Regions from separate parts of the Arthrobacter sp. CAN_A6 genome, predicted to be linked through region 1. Evidence: riboswitches for the same ligand, from Rfam matches in the RefSeq annotation. Region 1 holds a riboswitch; each other region holds the start of a gene.
What was found. Region 1 has a riboswitch for S-adenosylmethionine ahead of IWX75_RS07680 (flavin reductase family protein). Riboswitches for the same ligand answer to the same signal wherever they lie in the genome.
Positions count from the first base shown of each region.

Region 2: linked by a shared signal. The riboswitch ahead of IWX75_RS08965 (bifunctional o-acetylhomoserine/o-acetylserine sulfhydrylase) and the one ahead of IWX75_RS07680 (flavin reductase family protein) in region 1 are both predicted to bind S-adenosylmethionine.
Region 3: linked by a shared signal. The riboswitch ahead of IWX75_RS06830 (LLM class flavin-dependent oxidoreductase) and the one ahead of IWX75_RS07680 (flavin reductase family protein) in region 1 are both predicted to bind S-adenosylmethionine.

Region 1 is NZ_JADOUV010000003.1:307,451-317,529, reverse strand. It holds gene IWX75_RS07725 (amidohydrolase) at 1-9, shown strand, start outside; gene IWX75_RS07720 (ABC transporter substrate-binding protein) at 426-1,430, shown strand; gene IWX75_RS07715 (carbohydrate ABC transporter permease) at 1,430-1,828, shown strand; gene IWX75_RS07710 (carbohydrate ABC transporter permease) at 1,825-2,385, shown strand; gene IWX75_RS07705 (carbohydrate ABC transporter permease) at 2,394-3,299, shown strand; gene IWX75_RS07700 (hypothetical protein) at 3,368-3,805, shown strand; gene IWX75_RS07695 (hypothetical protein) at 3,812-3,967, opposite strand; gene IWX75_RS07690 (DUF6098 family protein) at 4,123-4,575, shown strand; gene IWX75_RS07685 (hemerythrin domain-containing protein) at 4,637-5,344, opposite strand; gene IWX75_RS07680 (flavin reductase family protein) at 5,411-5,917, opposite strand; SAM riboswitch class IV at 5,979-6,098, opposite strand; SAM riboswitch class IV at 6,244-6,374, shown strand; gene IWX75_RS07675 (ABC transporter substrate-binding protein) at 6,543-8,201, shown strand; gene IWX75_RS07670 (ABC transporter permease) at 8,198-9,178, shown strand; gene IWX75_RS07665 (ABC transporter permease) at 9,175-10,079, shown strand, end outside.
Region 2 is NZ_JADOUV010000004.1:133,262-139,270, forward strand. It holds gene IWX75_RS08940 (formimidoylglutamate deiminase) at 1-533, shown strand, start outside; gene IWX75_RS08945 (amidohydrolase family protein) at 533-1,795, shown strand; gene IWX75_RS08950 (CPBP family intramembrane glutamic endopeptidase) at 1,800-2,618, shown strand; gene IWX75_RS08955 (DUF1540 domain-containing protein) at 2,734-3,021, shown strand; gene IWX75_RS08960 (VOC family protein) at 3,109-3,750, opposite strand; SAM riboswitch class IV at 3,870-3,985, shown strand; gene IWX75_RS08965 (bifunctional o-acetylhomoserine/o-acetylserine sulfhydrylase) at 4,047-5,363, shown strand; gene metX (homoserine O-acetyltransferase MetX) at 5,372-6,009, shown strand, end outside.
Region 3 is NZ_JADOUV010000003.1:120,382-126,390, reverse strand. It holds gene IWX75_RS06840 (SLC13 family permease) at 1-29, shown strand, start outside; gene IWX75_RS06835 (SDR family oxidoreductase) at 125-778, opposite strand; gene IWX75_RS06830 (LLM class flavin-dependent oxidoreductase) at 1,031-2,422, opposite strand; SAM riboswitch class IV at 2,460-2,573, opposite strand; gene IWX75_RS06825 (hypothetical protein) at 2,721-3,275, opposite strand; gene IWX75_RS06820 (LLM class flavin-dependent oxidoreductase) at 3,773-4,876, opposite strand; gene IWX75_RS06815 (glycerophosphodiester phosphodiesterase family protein) at 5,206-6,009, opposite strand, start outside.

The DNA.
Region 1 (10,079 bases):
CGCCCATGATTCCCGCGCATCGGATGGGCAGCAGCGGTGATTGTGCAGCCTAATCGGCCGCTTGGATAGAAAAAATCGGGAGCATGCGGCGGGTGTATATTGTCGTCCACCCTACGCGGAAGGCTTCTCCATGACGATCTCCAGGCGGCAAATTCTCGGTGGAGCAGGTCTCCTTGCAACGGCTGCGGCCCTCGGCGGGTGCGCCGGATTCTCGGGTGGCAGCAACGAGGAGTCGAGCGGTGACAACGAGCTGACCTTCACCACGTGGGGAAGCCCCGCCGAGGAGGAAGGCTTCAAGCGCGGAATCGCCGCCTTCGAGGAAGCGAATGCCGGGGTCACCGTCAAACTGAACCTGGTGCCCTACGAGCAGATCTTCCAGAACATCGACGCCCAGCTCCAGGCGGGCACCGCCGGACCTGTTCCGGGTGGACTACGGAACCATCGGCGCCTACAGCAGCCAGGATCAGCTGCTCGACCTCAGCAGCTACTTCGACACCGCCGAGGCCGAAGCCTTCCTCCCCGCCATGTGGCAGGCCATCCAGTTCAACGGCATGCCCTACGGAGTGCCGCACCAGACGGATACCTCAGCGATCGTGTATCGCCGGGACCTGTTCGAGCAGGCCGGTATTTCCAGCGTTCCGGACAGCCTCGACTCCGCCTGGACCTGGGAGGAGTTCGAGGGCGTTGCCCAGCAGCTCAGGGCCTCCCTTCCGCCGGATCTGTACCCCGCTGTCTACAACTGGCAGCTCGGCGGATCCACCCGCTGGCTGAGCTGGCTCTTCCAGGCAGGGGGACGGCTCTTCAATGACGACCTCTCAGGGCCCGCCATCGAGTCCGAGGCCGGAACGAGGGCCCTCACCTTCACGCAGAACCTGTTCCGCGAGAACCTGGTGCCGCCCAACAGCTCGGTGAAGTCCTCCACCTACGCCGATAACGCTTTCGCGGCCGGCACGACGGCTTTGGCGTTCGTCGGTAATTTCGTGCTTCCCAGTCTGGACGAAACCATCACCGACTTCGAATGGGGCGCAACCTACCTGCCCCGCGACGAACGTGGGGCATGCGACCTCGGCGGGAACGCGCTCGTCGCCACCAAGAACGCGAGGAACCCGGAACTCGCAGCCGAGTTCCTCAAGTTCATGGTGCAGCCGGACCAGATGTCCGACTTCTGCGCACGCGCCATGGAACTGCCCACCCTGCAGTCGCTGGTAGGCACCGAACTCGACTACCAGACACGCCCCGATATCGCCGGTATCTTCGTGGACCAGGCCACCACACTCCAGCCCGAGGACGTCCAGCAACTGACAAACCCGGCGATGGCGGAGATCAACCCCAAACTGCGTGACCAGCTCGAAGCCGCCTTCACCCAGAACCAGTCGGTGGACGAGACGCTTGCGAACATAGCAACAGCGGTGGCCGAGGCCACCGGCTGATGTCCGCGGGCACCTCCGAGCGCGAGGGATCCGCCGCACCCCCGACACCGGCAGCGACCTATGACCCAGGGGCCGGACGGACCGGGAAACGGTTCCGCTCCACCAGCGCGGCCTACGGCTTCCTCACCCCCAACCTTGTTCTCCTCGGACTGTTCCTCTTCATCCCGCTGGGCTGGGCCTTCCTCATCAGCTTCCAGGAGTCCAGCGGCTTCGGGGCGAGCGGATGGGTGGGCCTTGACAACTACCGGCGGCTGATCGCCGACCCCACGTTCTGGCAGTCCACGGCCAATACGGGAGTGTTCACCCTCATCACCGTGCCGCTGAGCCTTGCCCTCGGGCTCGGCCTGGCGGTGCTCATGAACTCGGTACTTCCAGGGCGCAGGCTTTCCGTACTTTGATCTACCTCCCCATGGTGATCTCGGGGGTGGCGACCGCCCTGATCGGCGTACTCCTGTTCGATGAGGCGACGGGCATCATCAACAAACTGCTCGGTGCGGGCGGTGCAGGCACTGTTCCCTGGCAATCGAACGGCACCGCTGCCTTCGCCTCGATCATCCTGGTGACGCTGTGGATCCGGGTCGGCTTCAACATGGTGATCTACCTCGCGGGGTTGCAGGGTATCTCGCCGGAGCTCTACGAGGCCGCCCGCCTCGAGGGAGCGAACTCGTGGCAGCAGTTCCGCCACATCACCGTTCCCCTCGTCGGCCCGTCGACGTTCTTCCTGCTCATCATGGACGTCATCTACTCGTTCCAGGTCTTCGACACCATCTTCGTCATGACCGGCGGTGGTCCCGGGCGATCGACGTCGGTCCTTGTGACCTACGCCTATGAGAACGGTTTCGTCACACGGGACCAGAGCTACGCAGCAGCGATCGGCATCGTGATTTTCCTGCTGACCCTGATCTTCACGGCCGTGCAGTGGTACGGCAACCGCTCGCGGGACACGGCAGGATAGGAACTCCCATGGCACAGTCCCTCAACGCGCACGGCACCCAGGCTCGCAACGACGACGCCGCCGGCCCCGTCGTCCAGCGCGTCCGACACGTCTCACCCGCGGCACGTGCCGCGAACGCGGCACGACTGGGAACCGCCGTCGTCGTCGGACTGGTGATGATGTTCCCGCTGTACTGGATGATCACGCTCGCGTTCTCACCGAACGTCGATGTCTTCAGCCGGGAACTGAACCTGTGGCCCTCGTCCTGGACCCTCGACAACTTCCGGCGCATCTTCACGAGCTTCCCCACCGCTCTCTGGTTCGGTAACTCCGTGGCCATCACGTCGATCGTTACCCTCCTCACCGTCACGGTGAACCTGCTGGCCGGGTATGCCTTCGCGAAGCTCACCTTCCGCGGCAAGGGCGTCATCTTCCTGCTGGTCCTGAGTACCATGATGATTCCCGTCCAGGTGCTGATGGTGGCGCAGTTCCGGCTGGTCACGGAACTGGGGATCTATGGGACGTTCTGGGCCGTGATCCTGCCGTCGGCGGCGTCGGCCTTCGGAATCTTCCTGGCCCGCCAGTTCATCATCGCGATACCGGATGAACTCATGGAAGCTGCAAAGATGGACGGCGCCGGCAACGTCCGGATCTTTCTCCAGATCGTCCTTCCGCTCTGCAAACCCCTGATCGCGGTGCTGGTGCTGCTGACGGTGATGTACCAGTGGAACGATTTCGCCTGGCCGCTGATCGCGCTGAAGGACAGCGAGCTTTTCACCCTGCCGATCGGGCTGATCTTCCTGCGGGGCCAGTACGGGGCGGACTACGGGGCCATCATGGCCCTTGCCCTGATTTCGATCCTGCCCATCGTGCTGATGTTCCTGATGTTCCAGAAGTACTTCGTTCAGGGCCTCGCCCGCAGTGGTATCCGCTGAAGTCCTCAGGAGGGCAGCGGCGCAGCCTTCACGGAACCGCAGTGCCCACCGAATAGGATGGGAGACCCATGGAACATTTTCGGCTTTTCCGCGCAGCCGCGGGAATCCTGCTGGCCCTGCCGCTGCTGACCGCGTGCGGCGATGCACCGGTCCTGGAAGTCTTCGAACAGGCACAGGCGGATCAGGACATCGTCACCATCCAACGGGATCTCGAGGGGATCGACCTCTCCTCCACCCGCTTCCTTGCCGACCGCGACGGCATCGAATATTTCGTGGCGGCACCCACGGATTCCGACGGGCGTACTGCGTGCCTCCTGGTGGAGGAGGGCATCGGGGTGGCACTCGAGTGCGGCCCGATCACTTCGGGTGAGCCCGGCGTGATCATCCGTGACAGCAGGGCCACGGTGGTGCTGCTCCCCGACGAGTACAACCGCGATTCCCTCGACGCCGAGGGCTACCGGCTGCTGCACCCGAACCTGGCGATCCGGGAACTCCCCGAAGTCTGAGTGCGCCTACGCCTGGATCTGCGGTTCGGCGACTATCACCCGGTGGTTCCCCTCGCACTGGAAGACGCCAAGGGTCCCTTCGGGAACGGGCCCCTCGGCGGGCCACTGGCTTTCATCCAACTCCTGCAGCGGCTTTCCGCAGGACGGGCAGGATGCTTCCATGGTTTACCTCCTCGTTGAACGCACGTCTTCCCTCAATTAGACCTTGCTCACCGATGGAGGAACAGGAATATCTCACGTCGCACAGCAGCAGTAAAGAGCCGGTTCACCGATCCCTGCTGTTGAGCCCGGGGACGACCCTTCCTAGGCTTGGCCACATGGAATCCGCCACCGCACCGCGCAAAGCAGAATCCGGGGAGCTCACCCTCTCCAGCCTGGCTGAACTCGCGGATCTCGTGCCGTCCGTCGACTACCTCTACCTGCGGTACTCCAAGGGCTTCGAAGCCGACAGGGATTCCAGCAGTCTCGACGCCGAGAGTGGGCTGACGCTGCCGGGATTGTCCGTCAACCCCCTCACACCGGAGTCGTGGTGGACCCGGCCGCTCAAGGACTGGCTTGCACGCCAGATCTGCCAGTACGAGCACCTTGCGGAGGACGAGGACCGCTATGCATGGGTACTCACCGGGGCGTGCGTGGGCCGGGGCCCGGACTGCGAGCCGCTGCTCGTCGACGTCCGCCCGCTCGGCCGGCTCGATCCGGAGGTGCTGCAGGAAGCCAAGCGGGTCTACGAGGAACACTTCGATGCCGGCGAACGGCCGTCGCAGGACTGAACCGGATGCGGCGAGCACCGGCTAGGAACCGAACCGCCAGGCCCGAGCCGGGATCGAGCGTTCAGCGGCGAGCCCGGCGGGTGAGCGCGCGGAACACCAGCTCTCCCGCCACAACTCCTTCGGCCGCGACAACGACAACGCCCGCGAGGGGAGGCCGGCGTCGTCTGCTCCCGTCGGACCGTCGGCCTCCCCTGCTCGTGCTCGGGTCCTCTCCGTGTGTCAGGAGCGGGAGGTGCTCGATCGAATGGGCGACCCGAGCCAGCAGGGTGCTCGTGCGGTGAAGAACCGGTGGAACGGCTTTCGGCCTCTGCAGTATTGCGGTGTCGACCGCGTCGCGGATGCGGTCGATGAGGGACAGCGGAACCGCCGCGACGGCGTTGCCTGGCGGCCGCCGCGCCACGTCCTCCCCCAGCACCTCGACCAGCCGGTCGAGCACGCGTTCCCGCTCCGGGTCCCCCTCCTCGAGGGTTTCGAGCCGCGTCACCAGTTCATTGACCTCCTGGTGCTCCTGCTCCACCTTAAGGGTGAGTTGTTCGCCGTCGGGCAGGACCCGCCGCACCACGGCCCAGAGCACCGCCTCCTCGGCGAAGGCGTGGGGGAACACCAGCCGGTAGATGCGCCGCAGCACATCGCCCTGCTCGGCTCCGCTCGATCCCTCCAGTTCCTTCAGCAAGGCGTTGAGCTTGACGTGGTCGTTCTTCTGCCGGACCAGGACGCTCGTGGGGCCACCCAGTTCGGCGACGGTCTGCTTGGCGACTGACTGGTACATGGGCGTCCTTTCGGAGAGTGTTTCCGGTATCAGTACCCGGGAGGCCCCGATTCGAAACATTTCCCGCTATACCAGCGACGGCTCCGGCAGCCGGTGGAATTCGGAGGCGTGGAACACGAGCGGCGCAGAGTCCTTGTCCTCGAACTGCAGGCCGTGCACCCGGAGGAGCACCACCTGGTGGTCCCCGGCGGGATATTCGGCCTCGACCGAGCAGTCCAGCCACAGCACGGCGTCGGAGAGCAGAACGGCGCCGGCGGGTGTGTCTTCGATGTCGAGTGCTGCGAACCGGTCGGCTGACTTCGACGCGATCTGCAGGCAGGCATCCTTCTGCCCGGAGGCCAGGACCGAAACACCGATACGGGGTTGCTTTCGCAGCTCCGGCCAGGTGCGCGAGGTGTTCTGGATGGCGAACATCACCAGTGGCGGATCGAGCGACACCCCCACGGTGAACGAGGAAGCAACAATGCCCTCGGGAACTCCATCCACCCGGGCACAGAGCGCGGCGATCCCTGAGGGAAACCGCCCGAAAGCCTGCCGGAGAACCGCCGGCTCCAAATTGACATCCAACGCCATGCCCACATCCTTCGAAAAAGGCGTCGTCCCGCACACCGAGAAACAGAAGGCAGCGGGGGAAACGCCGTACTTGCCGCTCGGGCGAAAACTGCCCAGCGGCCGAATCATCACCTGGAGCACCCCGCTACGACGAGAGGGTTGCTGTCCAGCCGGCCAGGGCCTGTGGCTGGAACTCTTGATTGCGCCTCCCACGCTAGGGGCACCCGGAGCCCGCCGTCAACGCCGGGCACGACACAGAACGTAAGAAAGCTGCTGCCTGCCCTTTATGACCGTCTGTGACCTGACCCGACTGGACAGCGGAAAAATCCCGCATACAGTGGGGTCAGCTTCAAGAGATGCGGCCGTCAAGCTCCGACTTGGCCGCGCACCAACCCCATGCTTTCCGGGTGGTTCGGATGACGAAGCGGGCTGCGCCCACCGCATCTGTTGCGGCGTCCGGTGCGGTCAAGAGCAACCGGAAGGATGACGCATGATGCGTTCCCACAGCTGTCCACTTCTCACCGCCTGACGCCACCCCGCCTGCGGCACCGGCCCGGCCGGCCGCCGTCGCCACCATCTCCCATTGCGCAGTCCCTGCCGCGATGACCCATGCCCGCTTCCTCGTACAGCGCACAGAAGGAACCCCATGTCCCTGCCTTTTCATGCCCGCTTCCGGGTTCGTCGCACCCTGACCCGCGGCGCAACCCTCGCCGTCGTCGCCGGTCTGCTCGCGTCCTGCGCTTCCCCTGCCGGGACGCAGACCGTGCCCGCTGACGCCACGCCCGTGGACGGCGGGGTCCTCAATGTCTCGATCTCCGCCGAGCCCGGCTGCCTCGACGGCCACGGCATCTCGGCCACGCAGCAGCAGTTCCTGGGCCGGCTGATCTACGACAACGTGGTCACGCTCGACGACGACGGCGAGATCGCCCCCTATCTCGCCGAGTCCTGGGACATCTCCGAGGACGGCAGGACGTACACGTTCCACCTCAAAAAGGACGTGACGTTCAGCGACGGGTCGCCGTGGAACGCGACCGTGTTCCAGCAAAACCTCGAGCACATGCGGGATCCTGCCACGAAGTCGCCGCTGGCCGCTGCCTACATCGCGCCCTACGTCGATGGAACGGTGATCGACGACTACACCTTCGAAGCGCACCTCGAGTACGCCTACACCCCCTTCCTCTACACGCTCGCGCAGTCCTGGCTGGGCATGAACTCGGGCAAGGCCATCACCGAGTCACCGGAAACCCTGTGCCAGAACCCGGTGGGATCCGGGCCCTACGTCCTCGAGGCCTACCAGCCGGGACAGAGCATCAGCTACGCCAAGCGGGAGGGATACGGCTGGGCTCCCGACTGGCTCGGCGGGACCGGCGAGGCCCATCTGGACGGCGTCGAGGTCACCGTGGTCGCAGAGCCCGTGATCCGCTACCAGTCCCTCGTGTCAGGCCAGTACGGGCTGACGGAGAACCTCGCGCCGCAGAACGCGGCCGCGGTGCAGGCGGACCCGGCGTTCACCTACGAGAACCTGCCGCGCACCGGCAGTCCGTACGTGCTCGGCTTCAACCTGAACCGGGAGCCCTTCAGCGACCCGGCCGTCCGGGAAGCCTTCGCCGCCGCCGTGGACACCGGGGCGGTCACGGAAAGCCTCGGCTTCGGCACCTACACCCCTATCGACTCGTACCTTTCGAAGGAGAGCAAGTACTACGACCCCTCGGTGGAAGGCACACTGACCCACGATCCCGAGCGCGCAGACCAACTGCTCGACGACGCCGGCTGGGACTCCCGCGATGCCGAGGGCTTCCGCACGAAGGACGGCGAGCGGCTGACCGTCGAAGTTCCCACAGTGGAAGCCTCGGCTCCCAGTCCCCTCCTCGTCCAGCTGCAGGGTGAGGTCCGGAAGGTAGGGATCGAGCTGGAGATCATCCAGCTTCCCCAGGCACAGCTCACGGAACTGAGGTACGCCGGAGACTACGACGCCCTGGCGGGGGTGTGGCACACCAACACCACGGACGTCCTGTTCATCCGGTACCACTCCTCGGAGATCACCGGCGAGCGCATCGGCCAGAATTCCTCCTACGTGAACGACCCGGAACTGGATGAGATCCTGCTGCGGGCTCGCGGCGCGGCCGATGGCCCTGACGCAGCGGAGGCCTACTCGCAGGCACAGCACCGGCTCACCGATCTGGTGCCGGGGCTGCCCCTCTACGAGAATCCGAGCCAGTTCGCCTACTCGAACTCGGTGCAGGGCGTAGCGACGGACACGTCCCACCCCGTTCCCGTCCTCACCTACGCCTGGCTTGCGCAGTGACGGGAACCCTGGCCCCGGAGAGCATCGGAAAGGTCCGCCGGCCCGGTGCGGTGGCCCGCCGCATCGCGCTCCGCCTCGTCGTGGGAGTCGGCGTGCTGTGGGGAGCCGCAACCCTCACCTTCCTGGCGGTGTACCTCATCCCGGGAGACACGGCGCTCCTGATCCTGGGCGGACCCGATGCCCGACCCACCCCGGAGGCGATCGACCGCGTGCGGCAGGACTACCTGCTCGACGAGCCCCTGGCCATCCAGTACCTCCACTACCTGGGCGGGTTGCTGCAGGGCGACCTCGGCCAGTCCTACCGGCTGCGCATCCCCGTCACCGAGGCCATCGGGCAACAGATCGGTTCGACGGCGCAGCTCGCCGGTGCAGCCGCGCTTCTCGCGCTGCCGCTCACGTTCGCCGTCGCCCTTGCGTCCGCGCAGCGGCGCCCGTGGATCCGCTCGCTGGTATCCGGTGTGGAGGTGGTGTGCGCAGCGACCCCCACTTTCGTGATCGGCTTCGCCCTGCTGATGGTGTTCTCGTTCAGCCTGCACTGGTTCCCGATCGGCGGCAACCAGGGGCCGGCGTCGCTCGTGCTGCCCGCACTGACGCTCGCACTCGCGGTGTTCGGCCCGCTCTCCCAGGTACTCCGCAACGAGCTCGACGACGTGCTGGAGCAGGCCTTCGTCCTCACCGCCAGGGCGCGTGGAATGCGCGACGCCCAGGTCCGCGTGCTCCACGCGCTCCGGCACGCCGTGATCCCCGTCCTGACCATGTCCGGGTTCCTCATCGCCGCCCTCCTCGGCGGTTCGGTGATCGTGGAGACCCTCTTCAGCAGGCAGGGTGTCGGAAGTCTTGCGCTCGCCTCCGTGTATGAAAAGGACCTGCCGGTGATCATCGGCGTCGTCCTGCTGTCAGCAGCCGTGTACGTGGTGGTCAACCTCGCAGTCGACCTCCTCTACACGCTCATCGATCCAAGGGTGGTAACCGCATGAGCATCGACCTTCGACCGGGCACGGTCCCGGTAGTCCAGATCCCCCCGGAGATTCCGGCTGCCGCCACCCGGAACCGGGTACGCTCTTCCCGGAGACGGCGGCGCTTCCGGCCCGGCCTCATCCTCGCCGTCGGATTTCTTGCCTGGCTCGCCCTCGCCGTCGCGGCCCCGAACGTCCTGGCTTCCACCGATCCATATTCCGTGAACCCTGCCGAGAGCTTCCGCCCGCCAAGCGCCGCGCACTGGTTCGGGACCGACGAGTCCGGGGCCGATGTCTACAGCAGGATCGTTCATGGAGCCCGGACCTCCCTGTATATCGGAGTCGGCGCCACGGCGATCGGGCTTGTCGGCGGGACGCTCCTCGGACTCTTCGCGGGCCTGAGCAAACCCTTCGTCGAGGCTTCGGTGATGCGCTTCCTCGACGTCACCCTCGCGGTGCCGGAGATCATCCTCGCGCTGGTGGTCATCGGCATCATCGGCGGGGGTACCGAGAACGCCATCCTGGCGATCGGCGCGGGCAGCATCGCCTATTACGCGCGCATCACCCGGACCCAGGCGCACCTGGTGCGGCGGGCGGCCTACGTGGAGGCGGCGGGCGTGCTGGGTTTCCCTCGCTGGCATGTCCTGCTGCACCACGTGCTGCCCAATGTCGTGAAACCGGTGCTCGTCCTGGCCACGATCGGGGTGGGGTCCGCCATCGGCGCGGGTGCCTCGCTCAGTTTCCTGGGCCTCGGCACTCCCCCACCCGCACCGGAATGGGGAGCCATGCTCTCCATCGGACGGAACTTCATCTCCAACGCGCCATGGCTCATCACGCTGCCGGCCGCGTTCCTCGTCGGGACCGTCCTTGCGATCACCGTCGTCGGGCGTGAACTGCGCCGCCGTTCCGAAGGAAGGACAAC
Region 2 (6,009 bases), on a different contig from region 1:
CCACCACGGAGGCGGACCTCGCTGACGGCATCGGACCGGCGCGTGAGCTGGTCACCGCCGGTTGTGTACTCGCGCTCGGGACGGACCAGCACGCGGTGATCGACCCCTTGCTCGAGATGCGGGCGCTCGAATACGGCGAACGGCTGGGAAGCGGCCACCGGGGTTTCTTCTCCCCCGGGGCATTGCACTCGATCGCAGCGGAGGGCGGGGCCTCCTCGCAGGGCAGGACTGCCGCCGCAATCGAGAAGGGCTCCGTCTGCGACCTCATGGCCGTCGATCCGCTGAGTACCCGTACGGCCGGCTCACGCCGGGAGCAACTCGCCTTCTCCGCGACCGCCCAGGACGTGACCGCCGTCGTCGTCGGCGGGAAGCTGTTGGCCCGGAACGGGGTCCACGAAACCCTCGGGAACCCGGCCGATTCCCTCCGTGCAGCCATCGCCGGCCTCGACGCCGCAGCCGCCACAGCCGCCGCAGCCGCCCCGGATACCGGCGATGGGCCGCGCCGGCGGTATCCCCCCGCGGAGCGTCACTGATGTCACTGCTCATCACCAACATCGGCGAACTGATGACCCAGGACGCCGAACACCGCGTCCTGCGCTCCGCCGCCGTCGTTCTCGAGGGCGAGCGCATCAGCTGGGTGGGGCAGGCAGGGAAGGCACCGGCCGCGGATCTCCTGTACGACGCCGGCGGTCGGGCGGCCCTGCCGGGATGGGTGGACAGCCATACCCACCTGGTCTTCGCGGGCGACCGCACCGCTGAGTTCGAAGCGCGGATGGCGGGAGCCGATTACACCGCGGGCGGGATCGCGGTCACCGCCGGCGCCACCCGGGAGGCCACCGACTACGAGCTCACCCGGTTGCTGCTCGGACGGGTTGCGGAGGCGCACGCGGGTGGAACAACGTACCTGGAGACGAAGACCGGGTACGGCCTCGACGTGGAGCACGAGGCCCGCAGCGCCCGGATCGCCGCATCCGTCGTGGACGAGGTGACCTTCCTCGGAGCACACCTCGTCCCGCACGGCATCGACCCGGACGCCTACACCGCGCTCGTCTGCGGGCCCATGCTCGACGCCGTCCGACCCTACGTCCGGTGGGCCGACGTGTTCTGCGAGCGGGGCGCCTTCACTCCGGAGCAGAGCCGCGCGGTGCTCGCCGCCTGCCGCAATGCGGGCCTGGGCCTGAGGGTCCATGGGAACCAGCTCGGCTCCGGGGAAGGCGTAGCGCTCGCCGTGGAGTTCGGAGCGGCAAGCGTGGACCACGTGAACCACCTGGTCCCCGCGGACATCGACGCGCTCGCCGGGTCCTGGGCTGCCTGGGAAGCGACATCCGGAACCCGCCGGGGAACCGTCGCCACCTGCCTGCCGGCATGCGACCTCTCGACCCGCCAGCCGCTCGCCCCGGCACGGGCACTGCTCGACGCCGGGGTGCCGGTGGCGCTCGCCAGCAACTGCAATCCGGGCTCGTCCTTCACCAGTTCCATGGCGTTCTGCATCACCACCGCCGTCCTCCAGATGGGGCTCAGTGTTCACGAGGCGGTGCGGGCAGCCACCTACGGGGGAGCGCTGGCCCTCCGCCGGGAGTCCGGACAGGACCTCGACGGCGCCCGCGCGGTCGGTTCGGTCGCCGTCGGACACCGCGCGGACGTCCAGCTCCTCGACGCGCCGTCGGCCACGCATCTGGCCTACCGGCCGGGCATGCCGCTCTCCGGAGCGGTCTGGAAGGCCGGACGCCGGGTCGACCGGCAGGCGGTGCGCCGGGGGGCCGTTGGGAATCCGCAGGAACCACTGGAAGGATAGCCGCATGCCTGCGCCGCTCCCCGCCCCCCGAGACACCCCCAGCAACGCCCCCGGCACTGTGGAGGAGAGCGGATCTCCGCAGCCGGCGCGGCGTATCAAGGCCGAGATCCTCGTCGTGCTCGGCCTGTCGCTCGGCCAGTCCGGGGTGTACGCGGCGGTGAACCTGCTGGAGAAACTGACCCGGGGCCCGCTGTCCGGTCAGACCACCACCCTCAACCCCGTCCTCAACGACCGCCAGTATTTCGACCTCACGTATCAGCTGCTCAGTATCTTCTTCGCGCTCGTGCCGGTGGCGCTCGTGTTGTTCCTGCTGAGCGGGCCCGGCGTCTCGGCGTTCCGCCGTCTCGGTTTCACCTTCGCGAAACCCGGCACCGATTTCGGGCTGGGCCTGGGGCTGGCCGCCGTCATCGGGGTCGGCACGCTGGGCGTCTATGCCGGCGGCCGTGCGCTGGGGCTGACGACAGCGATCGTCCCGGCTGCCCTCGACGCGTACTGGTGGACCGTGCCCGTCCTGATCCTTTCGGCCCTCCGCCATGCAGTGCTCGAGGAGGTCATCGTGGTGGGGTACCTGTTCGAGCGGTTCGGCGAGCTCCGGTGGTCGGTGCCGGTCATCATCGTCACCAGCGCACTGATCCGGGGAAGCTATCACCTGTACCAGGGTTTCGGACCGTTCATCGGTAACGTCCTGATGGGGCTGTTGTTCGGCTACGTCTACGCGAAACGGCGCAGGGTGATGCCACTCGTCATTGCCCACGCAGCAATCGACATCACCGGCTTCGTGGGGTTTGCGCTGATCGGTCCGGCGATCGGCATCGGCGGCTGAGAGCGGCAGGGTTCTCCCGACTCCTTTGGGCCACGAAAATGTGACTAAATTACCGCGAAGTTCGGTGCTAATTTGAAGGAGTCGCGGCTCATCCACAGGCCGCCAAGGAGGAACAATGACAGTCATCACGAACGTCTCAGAATGCAGCGTCGGGAATTGTTCGTTCAACCATGACGGCTGTACGGCGATCGCCATCACCGTCTCCGGGAGCACCGACCACGCGTCGTGCGCCACGTTCATCGACACCTCGGTCAGTGGTGGCCTGCCGAAGATGCTCGCACAGGTGGGAGCTTGCCAGCGGGCGGAGTGCAACTACAACCACGACCTCATGTGCACGGCGTCCGCCGTCAAGGTCGGCCCCGGTGCCGAGGACGCTGACTGCCTCACCTATACACACGCCTAGGTCGGCATTTCGGCCGAAGAGAGCAGGAGCCGCACTGGTTCCAGTCCGGCTCCTGCTCCCTGCCCGAAATTTTGAGCGTCGGTAGCGTTAGATCTCCACGCGGCCGTTCGCGGTCTCGAACGTCACCGACATGATTCCTGGGGTTCCGTTGGGCGCCACCCAGTGGACGTCGACGCCGTCGAGCGTTTCCTCGACCTGCGTGCCGAGCCATTCGGTGACGCGCTCCGAGGAACCGGCGATCGTGAGGCAGTCGAGTTTCACCGTGGCGGGGCGGGCCTGTGACGGATGCAGGGCTTCGAGCCCGTCATCCCATCGCAGGAGGTAGGGGACCTGCGGATCGGCGATCAGACCCTTGATGCCGATCTGCTGCCACGAGAGTTCCTGGCCATCCGGGAATTTCCGGTTGCCCGGAACCGCACTGCGGCCGAGGCGCTCCTCGAAGGGTTCGAGGTTCTCGACTGCGACGCACCAGCCCATCCAGCCTCCACCGGCCTCGGAGCGCGCGCGCACGGCCTGCCCGAAGGGTGCCTTGTCGGACGCTGGGTGCGAGAGCACCTCGACAACTTCCAGGTACTGCCCGTTGACCAGGGGAAAAATCATGTTCCGTGTGCCGAAGCGGGGGTGCACACCGCCCTTCACGGGTTCCATGCCGAGGGCGGTTGCAATCCGCTCGGCGGTGGCAGCCAGTCCATCGGGTTCGCAGGCGTAAGAGACGTGATCCAGGCGCATGGCTACATTTTGGCACTTTGTGATGGGCGTCTCGACTTAGGCCGCCCTTACTTCACGGGGCGTCATCTCGGGCCTTCCGGAGTTGCCTGCACCGCCGGTTTGGGCTTTCATTGACTGCAGGTCATGAGTGCCAGCGGAAAGCCCCGGCTCGCTGGCCGGCAACCCTCCAACCGCGGTGGGGTGCCCCGGGTGAAGACCAGGCGGAGCCCGCACGGGTGCTGCGCAAGCGCGGGCCGACAAGCCCTGGCCGGTCTTCCCCGGCGACGGCGAATGGGCCCCCATCGAGAGGGGACACCATGTCCAACGATTGGTCATTCGAAACACGGCAGATCCACGCCGGGCAGACACCCGACTCCGCCACGGGGGCGCGTGCGCTGCCGATCTACCAGACGTCCTCATTCGTCTTTCCCAGCGCGCAGAGCGCTGCCGACCGTTTCGCGCTGACCGAGCTTGCCCCGATCTATACGCGGATCGGCAATCCGACGCAGGAAGCCGTCGAGGTCCGCATCGCGAGCCTCGAGGGCGGTGCCGGCGCCCTGCTGCTGGCATCGGGACAGGCAGCCGAGACGTTCGCGGTGCTGAACGTCGCGGAGGTGGGGGACCACATCGTCGCGAGTCCCAGCCTTTACGGCGGCACGTTCAACCTCTTCCGGCACACGCTGAAGAAGTTCGGCATCGACTGCACCTTCGTGGAGGACCCGGACAACCTCGAGCAGTGGCGTGCGGCGGTTCGCCCCAACACCAAACTGTTCTTCGGTGAGGTGGTCTCGAATCCCCGCCAGGACGTCCTCGACATCGAAGGCATCAGCGCCGTGGCGCACGAGCACGGCATCCCACTGATCGTCGACAACACGCTGTCCACGCCCTACCTCATCCGGCCCATCGAGTGGGGCGCCGACATCGTGGTCCATTCCGCCACCAAGTACCTCGGCGGCCACGGTAACGCCATCGCGGGAGTGATCGTCGATTCCGGAAAGTTCGACTTCGCCAAGGATCCGGAGAAGTTTCCCGGCTTCAACACTCCTGACGAGAGCTACCACGGACTGGTCTACGCCAGGGACCTCGGAGTCGGCAGCGCTCTCGGCGCAAACCTCGCCTACATCCTCAAGGCACGAGTCCAGCTGTTGCGGGACCTCGGTTCCTCGGTGTCACCTTTCAATGCCTTCCTGATCGCCCAGGGCATCGAGACCCTCAGCCTGCGGATGGAGCGGCACGTCGAGAACGCCCGGGCCGTGGCTGAATGGCTTGAACAGCACGACGACGTCGAATCAGTCGCCTATGCGGGGCTGCCCTCGAGCCCCTGGTACGAACGTGGCCGCACCTACGGACCGCGCGGCACCGGTGCCATCGTGTCGTTCGACATCGAAGGGGGGATCGAGGCCGGCAAACGGTTCGTCGACGGTCTCGAGCTCCACTCCCATGTGGCGAACGTGGGTGATGTCCGTTCGCTCGTGATCCACCCGGCGTCGACCACCCACAGCCAGCTGGGCGCGGAAGCGCAACTGACGGCCGGGGTGCGTCCCGGGCTCGTGCGGCTGTCGGTGGGACTCGAGAACCTCCAGGACATCCTCGCCGACCTGGATGCAAGCTTCCGAGCGGCGAAGGGGGCGTAGGCAAACCGGTGACCACCTATTTTCCTGCGCCGTCGTCCCGCCTGCCCCGAACAGTTTCGGGGAGCGACGGCTTGCTTCGAACTGCGTTGCTGGGCCCGGTGGTGCTTGACGCCGGTGGTGAACTCCCCGACGTGCAGCTGGCCTTCGAGACCTGGGGCACCCTCAACGGGGATGCGACGAATGCGGTGCTGGTGCATCATGCACTGACCGGCAGTTCCCATGTCGCCCGAGGGGCGTCCGAGGAGGACGGGTGGTGGGATTCACTGGTCGGCCCCGGCCGCACGGTGGACACGGACAGGTACTTCGTCGTGTCCATCAACATGATCGGCGGTTGCTACGGCTCGACCGGACCGGCGAGCCTCGACCCCCAGGGATCGCCGTGGGGGTCGAGGTTCCCGTTCGTCACCATCCGGGATTCGGTCCGCACCGAGGCGCTGCTGATGGACCGCCTGGGGATCCGGCGCTGGCATTCGGTCCTGGGAGGATCGATGGGCGGGGCGCGCGCCCTGGAATGGGCACTGATGTACCCGGAGCGGGTGGAACGGTGTGCGGTCATCGCCTGCACCGCCGCAAGCTCGGCCGAGCAGATCGCGTTCGCCCAGGCGCAGCTCCAGGCGATCCGCCTCGATCCGGCGTACGCGGGAGG
Region 3 (6,009 bases), 190 kb from region 1:
TCGTCTTCGTCCAGCTCGGTCTCGGCTGAGCGATCGACCGATCGGTCGACTGATCGACGAAAGGAGGGCACCCGAGTTCATCCGGGTGCCCTCCTTCGGAAGGGGCGCATCTGGTCGTTCGGGACTAGAGTGCCGTTTCGATGGCCTCGGCAATCGGCGTCTCGCCGCTGTTGAACTGGAGGGTCTTGTCCACGGTGCCGAGATTTCCGAGCACGACGGCGGCAACGAGCGCCACGTCCTCGCGGGACACCGAGTCCTGCTGGGGCTTGTCCGACACCTCGATCTTGCCGGTTCCCGGATCCGTGGTCAGTGCACCCGGTCCGAGGATGGTCCATGCAAGCTTCGATTCGCGTAGGTGCTCGTCAGCCGCCGCCTTGGCCTCGGCATAGTGGAAGAACCCGGTGTCCTCGGGAACACCGTGATCCTTGCCGGCGCCGAGGTAAGACACCATGACGTACCTGCCCACGCTGGCTTCCTCGGCGGCATCCATGGAGCGGATCGCGGCATCGCGGTCCACGGCATAGGTGGCCTCGGGGCTGCTGCCACCGGCACCGGCTGACCAGACCACGGCATCGTGCCCACGGAACACGTCGGCCATCTCACTCACCGACAACGTCGACACGTCGGCGACCACCGGCGTCGCGCCTGCTGTCCCGACCTCGGACGAGTGGTCCGGATTCCGGAAGATCGAGCTGACCTGGTGGCCCTGGCCGGTGAGGATCTTCGTGAGGTGCAGGGCCACTTTTCCGTGGCCTCCGATAATCGCAACGCGCGACATGTGAACTCCATTCGTTGGCGTGATTCGTTGGCGTGTTGTTTCCGACGCAATCGCCCCGTGGAGAGCGACGCCACGGGTTCCGCGCCTGGCGAAGCCCTATTCCCGCCTTCCGGCAGGACTTCCAGGCAGCATTTTGGCAGCACTTCCAGCAGAAACGGTTGCTGGTCGCCGGGAATTGGGCAGTTCCGGCTGACCGCGTACTCCACCACCCACCAGAAATGGACGACCTACGCCTGACGAACCGCGCGGGCTTCAGCGGCGGGCGTGCTGGAGGCGGAAGCTGCTGCCACGGTGCTCGTCCGGGAGCCGGTCGCCCTTCCCGAACAGCTTGTTCCGCAGGGTGCCCTCCACGTACTCGGTGGGGTAGGCGCCGCGCTTCTGGAGTTCGGGCACCACGTACGTGATGACGTCCTCGAACGAGCCGGGCGTGACCGCATAGGCAAGGTTGAACCCGTCGACGTCGGTTTCTTCCACCCACGACTGCAGCTCATCGGCGATCTGCGCGCCTGAACCGACCACGCGCGGGCCGAGCCCGCCGATCCCCGCCCACTCGGCGATGTCGCGCACCGTCCAGGGAGCGCCGTCGTCGTTCACTTTCTGGAAATTCGCGACGGCGGAGTGGATGGCGTTGGACTTCACATTGCCGAGGGGTTCGTCGGGATCGTAGACGGACAGGTCGATCCCGAGCCAGCCGGACACGAGCACGAGGGCGCCCTCGTAGCTGACGTACTTCTTGTAGTCCTCGTGCTTGGCGTGGGCCTTTTCCTCGGTCTCGTCGGTGATCACCGTGAGCATGGTGTAGATGCGCACCGAGTACCGGTCGCGGCCGGCGGCCTCGGCGGCGTCGCGGATCTTCGTGACGGCGTCCTTAAGGATGGCCTTGGTGGGCGCACCCACGAACACCGCTTCGGCGTTGCCGGCCGAAAAATCGATGCCCCTCGACGACGCCCCCGCCTGGTAGATGACGGGCGTGCGCTGCGGCGACGGCTCGCTGAGGTGGATTCCCGGCACGGTGAAGTATTTGCCGTCGTGCCCGATCTCATGCACTTTCGACGGGTCGGTGAAGATGCCGTTCTCCACATCCCGGACGACGGCGTCGTCCTCCCACGACCCTTCGAGCAGCTTGTAGAGCACTTCGAGGTACTCGTCGGCGTGGTTGTAGCGCTCATCGTGCTCGAGCTGGTCCTCATTGCCCATGTTGCGGGCAGCCGAGGGCAAGTAGCCGGTGACGACATTCCAGCCCACCCGGCCGTTGGTGAGGTGATCGAGCGTCGAGAGCCGGCGCGCGAACGGATACGGATGCTCATAGGCGGTGCCGGCGGTGACGCCGAAGCCGAGGTGCTCGGTCACGAGTGCCATCGCGGACACCAGCAGGAACGGATCATTGACCGGCGTCTGGGTACCCTGGCGCAGGGTGGCTTCGTTGGAGCCGCCGAAGACGTCGTACGTGCCGAGTACGTCGGCGATGAAGAGTCCGTCGAAGAGGCCCTTCTCGAGGGTCCGCGCGAGCTCGGCCCAGTAGCGGAGGTCCTTGTACCGGTGCGACTGGTCGTCCGGGTGGCGCCACAGCCCCGGCGACTGGTGGCCCACGCAGTTCATGTCGAAGGCGTTGAAGCGGATCTGGCGTGGCGCGTTTGCGGGCATTGCACTCCTCGGATGACCGGGCACCGCCGTTGAGGAAGCGCCGTACTTGCCCGCGCGCATACCGCCGGGCCGAATCCTCACCTGGGGCACCCCACTACAGCGAGAGGGTTGCCGTCCAACGAACCAGGGTTTTGCGTTGGAACTCTTGATTCTTGGTTCCGACCCTAGACGACGCACGACGGCGGCGTCGAGGCGGCAGTGTCATACGGGGACATCTGCACAACGGCGGCGGACCCTGGGATCGTGCGCCCGAAAGGGATTCCCACCTTTCGTGCGCACGATCCGTTTCAGTCCTCGATCAGTGCGTGTCCTCCTTTGGGCAGCTGATGCTCGGATTCCACTGCGCAAAGACTCCTGCCGGGTTATGCTTCCAGACCCATGCGTGGAGGGTGTGCTTGTACGGCGCCTTCGAATCCGCCGCTTCCGAATCGAAGGTGACTCCTCCGAGGACCGGTGCCTTCTTCGCTGTGGAAAGGAACTCCACCGCAACGAGGCGATAGTACTCGTGGTTGCCGTACTTCACCGGCATGTAGACCAGTGCTTCCGGTTTCGAGGCGTCGGTCTTCTTGTCGATCAGCTTGCTCTTCGCGTAGTGCACACCCATCGCGCCCACCCCGGGCAACTCGATGCAATCGGTGACGCGCTCGTAGCCGTCCTTGATGGCCCGATCCAGCCAGTTATAACGCGCGGTGGACCGAACGATCTCATACACCACTTCCTGGCTCGACGCGTGGTCCGATGAGCCTGAATTGCCCGATGATCCCCCATGGGCGAAGGCTGCGCTCGGCGTGAGTCCCGCAGCGAAGACCGCCGTGAACACCATCGCCGTTATTTTGGTTCTTGCTTTGTTCATTTCCTGCTCCAACCCCGAATGACGAATACTCCTAGCGGGATGAAGGCGCCGCAGCCAGGACCGAGGGGTCCTGCCAGCACGTCGAGGGTTTCCGGGAATTGCCGCAGCCTGCGCTGGGCGGCCATCATTCCACGCTGTGTTTGCTACCTCTACCGTTCCTTCGCGCCCTCACTTGGAGGCGCGCTCGTCAACGGCCGGTTGACACTGCAGTCCTCACCCTCTGGGGCTGCACGGTTGGACTCGTCCAGGAGGTCGACGTGGCGATCGGAGGACGCTCCCACGTGGTGGGGGCTTCAGGGTAGGCCTCCGCCAAGAGAGAGGTCAATAGGTAGTCCGACCCTCCTGTGCAGTAGCGGCGACGCCACTGCAGGAGACGCGAACTTTGTTCCCTGCCTCGAGTACCGGGTGTGCCGGAGGGTGAAGAACCCCCGGCGACCCGCCGGTGAACCGGGTTCCACCTGCCGCACGCCCCAGCACGTCCGCGGCCGGCGGCGGCATCAGGCGCTGACAGGCTTCTCGTTGTCGAGCAGCTGCCGCGCGGCTTTGCGGTTCTCATGGGTGGGGCCGTCGGGTACATGTGCCGGACGGCGGGAATCGAGCTCACGCCGAAGCTCGGGGAGAACGAATTCTCCGAACAGGTCCAGCTGCTCAAGGACGGTCTTGAGGGGCAGACCCGCATGGTCGATGAGGAAAAGCTGCCGCTGGTAATCGCCGAAGTACTCCTGGAACGTCAGGGTCTTCTCGAGGACCTCCTGGGGACTACCGACACTCAGCGGGGTTTGCGCGGTGAAGTCCTCCATCGACGGTCCGTGTCCGTAGACCGGGGCGTTGTCGAAGTACGGCCGGAATTCGTTCACAGCGTCCTGCGAGTTCTTCCGCAGAAAGAACTGGCCACCCAGACCCACGATCGCCTGATCCGCCCTGCCGTGCCCGTAGTGCTCGTAGCGCTCGCGGTAGAGGGCAATGAGCTGCATGTAGTGCTCCTTCGGCCAGAAGATGTTGTTGGCGAAGAAACCGTCACCGAAGTAGGCCGCGATCTCGGCCACCTGCGGCGTACGGATCGAGCCATGCCAGACGAAGGGCGCCACGCCGTCGAGCGGCCGAGGGGTAGCGGTGAAGTTCTGCAGCGGCGTGCGGTGCTTGCCCTGCCAGTTGACGACGTCGTTGTCCCACAGTTGCCGGAGCAGGTTGTAGTTCTCCACTGTCAGGTCCACGCTGTCCTGCATGTTCTTGCCGAACCACGGGTAGACAGGGGCAGTGTTTCCCCGACCGAGGACGAGGTCCACGCGGCCATCGGCCAGATGCTGCAGAGTGGCGAAGTCTTCGGCGATCTTCACCGGGTCATTGGTGGTGATCAGCGTGGTGGCGGTGGAAAGGATGATCCGCTCCGTCTGCGCAGCGATGTAGCCGAGGAGGGTGGTCGGGGAGCTGGCGTAGAACGGCGGGTTGTGGTGCTCCCCCGTCGCGTAGACGTCCATGCCGATCTCCTCGACCTTTTTGGCGATGGCGACAGCCGCTCGAATGCGCTCATGCTCAGTGGGGATACGACCAGTGACCGGATCCCTGGTGATGTCGCTGACTGAGAATACGCCGATCTGCATGAGTGCCTCCATCGTTGATTACATGCTTTTGCATCTAATCCTGTAACAGCGCGCAGGCGGAAGTCATTCCCGCAGTCATGCTGCACCAGCCCATCGCCCCCGCCTGGCTCCCGGCCCGAGTGGGCGTGAGCGATGCCGTCAGCTTCGAGTACTTCGGGCGGCGGGTTCCCGCCACAGTCACGGCCGAACCGCTGGTGGACCCGGGCATGACCCGGCTCCGCGGGCAGGCTGCGCCTGTTCCGGCGGCCGGATGCACGGGCAGCTGGTTGCTGAACGGGCCCGGACGGCTTGTCTACTGCTTGGCGAAGACGTCCGGGCGGGCTTTTTCGCTAGTTGGCGAAGACGTCCTGCAGCTTGTCCTGGGGGGCCCAGAGTGCCACGGCGTCGCCGCCGTTGTTCAGTACGGAGGCGGTAAGCCCGTTGTAGTAGGACCCAGCCGTATTGGTGCCCGGCCCGGTGTGGACGCGCAGCTCAGCACCGGGAGCAAGGACGTACCCGTTGCCCACGATGAGCACGTTGTTCGCTGCGTCCCGGACGAGGTAACCGCTGACGTCGATGCTGCGGTTACTGGTATTGCGCAGCAGCACGTACTCGCCGTTCTCCGGCTGGACATCGTCGCCGGCAGGGTTGTTCACCGAGTCCGCAATCTCCACTCCACTACCGGGGAAAACCGGCGTGCCCTGGAGGAGACGGGCATTCTGGATCGGGAAGTCGGTGGTGATGGCGTCGACTCCCAGGGCGAGTGAAGCCTGCACGGCCTCGGGGGAATTGACCGTGTAGACGCCCAGCACCAGTCCGGCAGCCTTCACATCGGCAACGTTCTGCGCGCTCAGCACGCGGTAGTTGGTTCCCACCGAGTCGGCGAATTCCGTCCAGGATTCAAGCACTGCGGGACCGGGAACCACACCGGACAATTGCTGCAGCTCGATCTCGGGAGCCACCTGGGCGAACTTCCGGTTGGAGGCCTCATCGAAACCCAGCACCTGGAGCTTGTGCCCGGCAACCAACTGCTGCCACTTCGGATTCGTCCGCAGTTCATCGGCGACGAGCTGTTCGACGCCCGGAGAGTTGACCGGCGATTTGATCTCGATGTAGACACCGGTGTTGGCCGTGGCGACCTTGGCGGCGTCGTC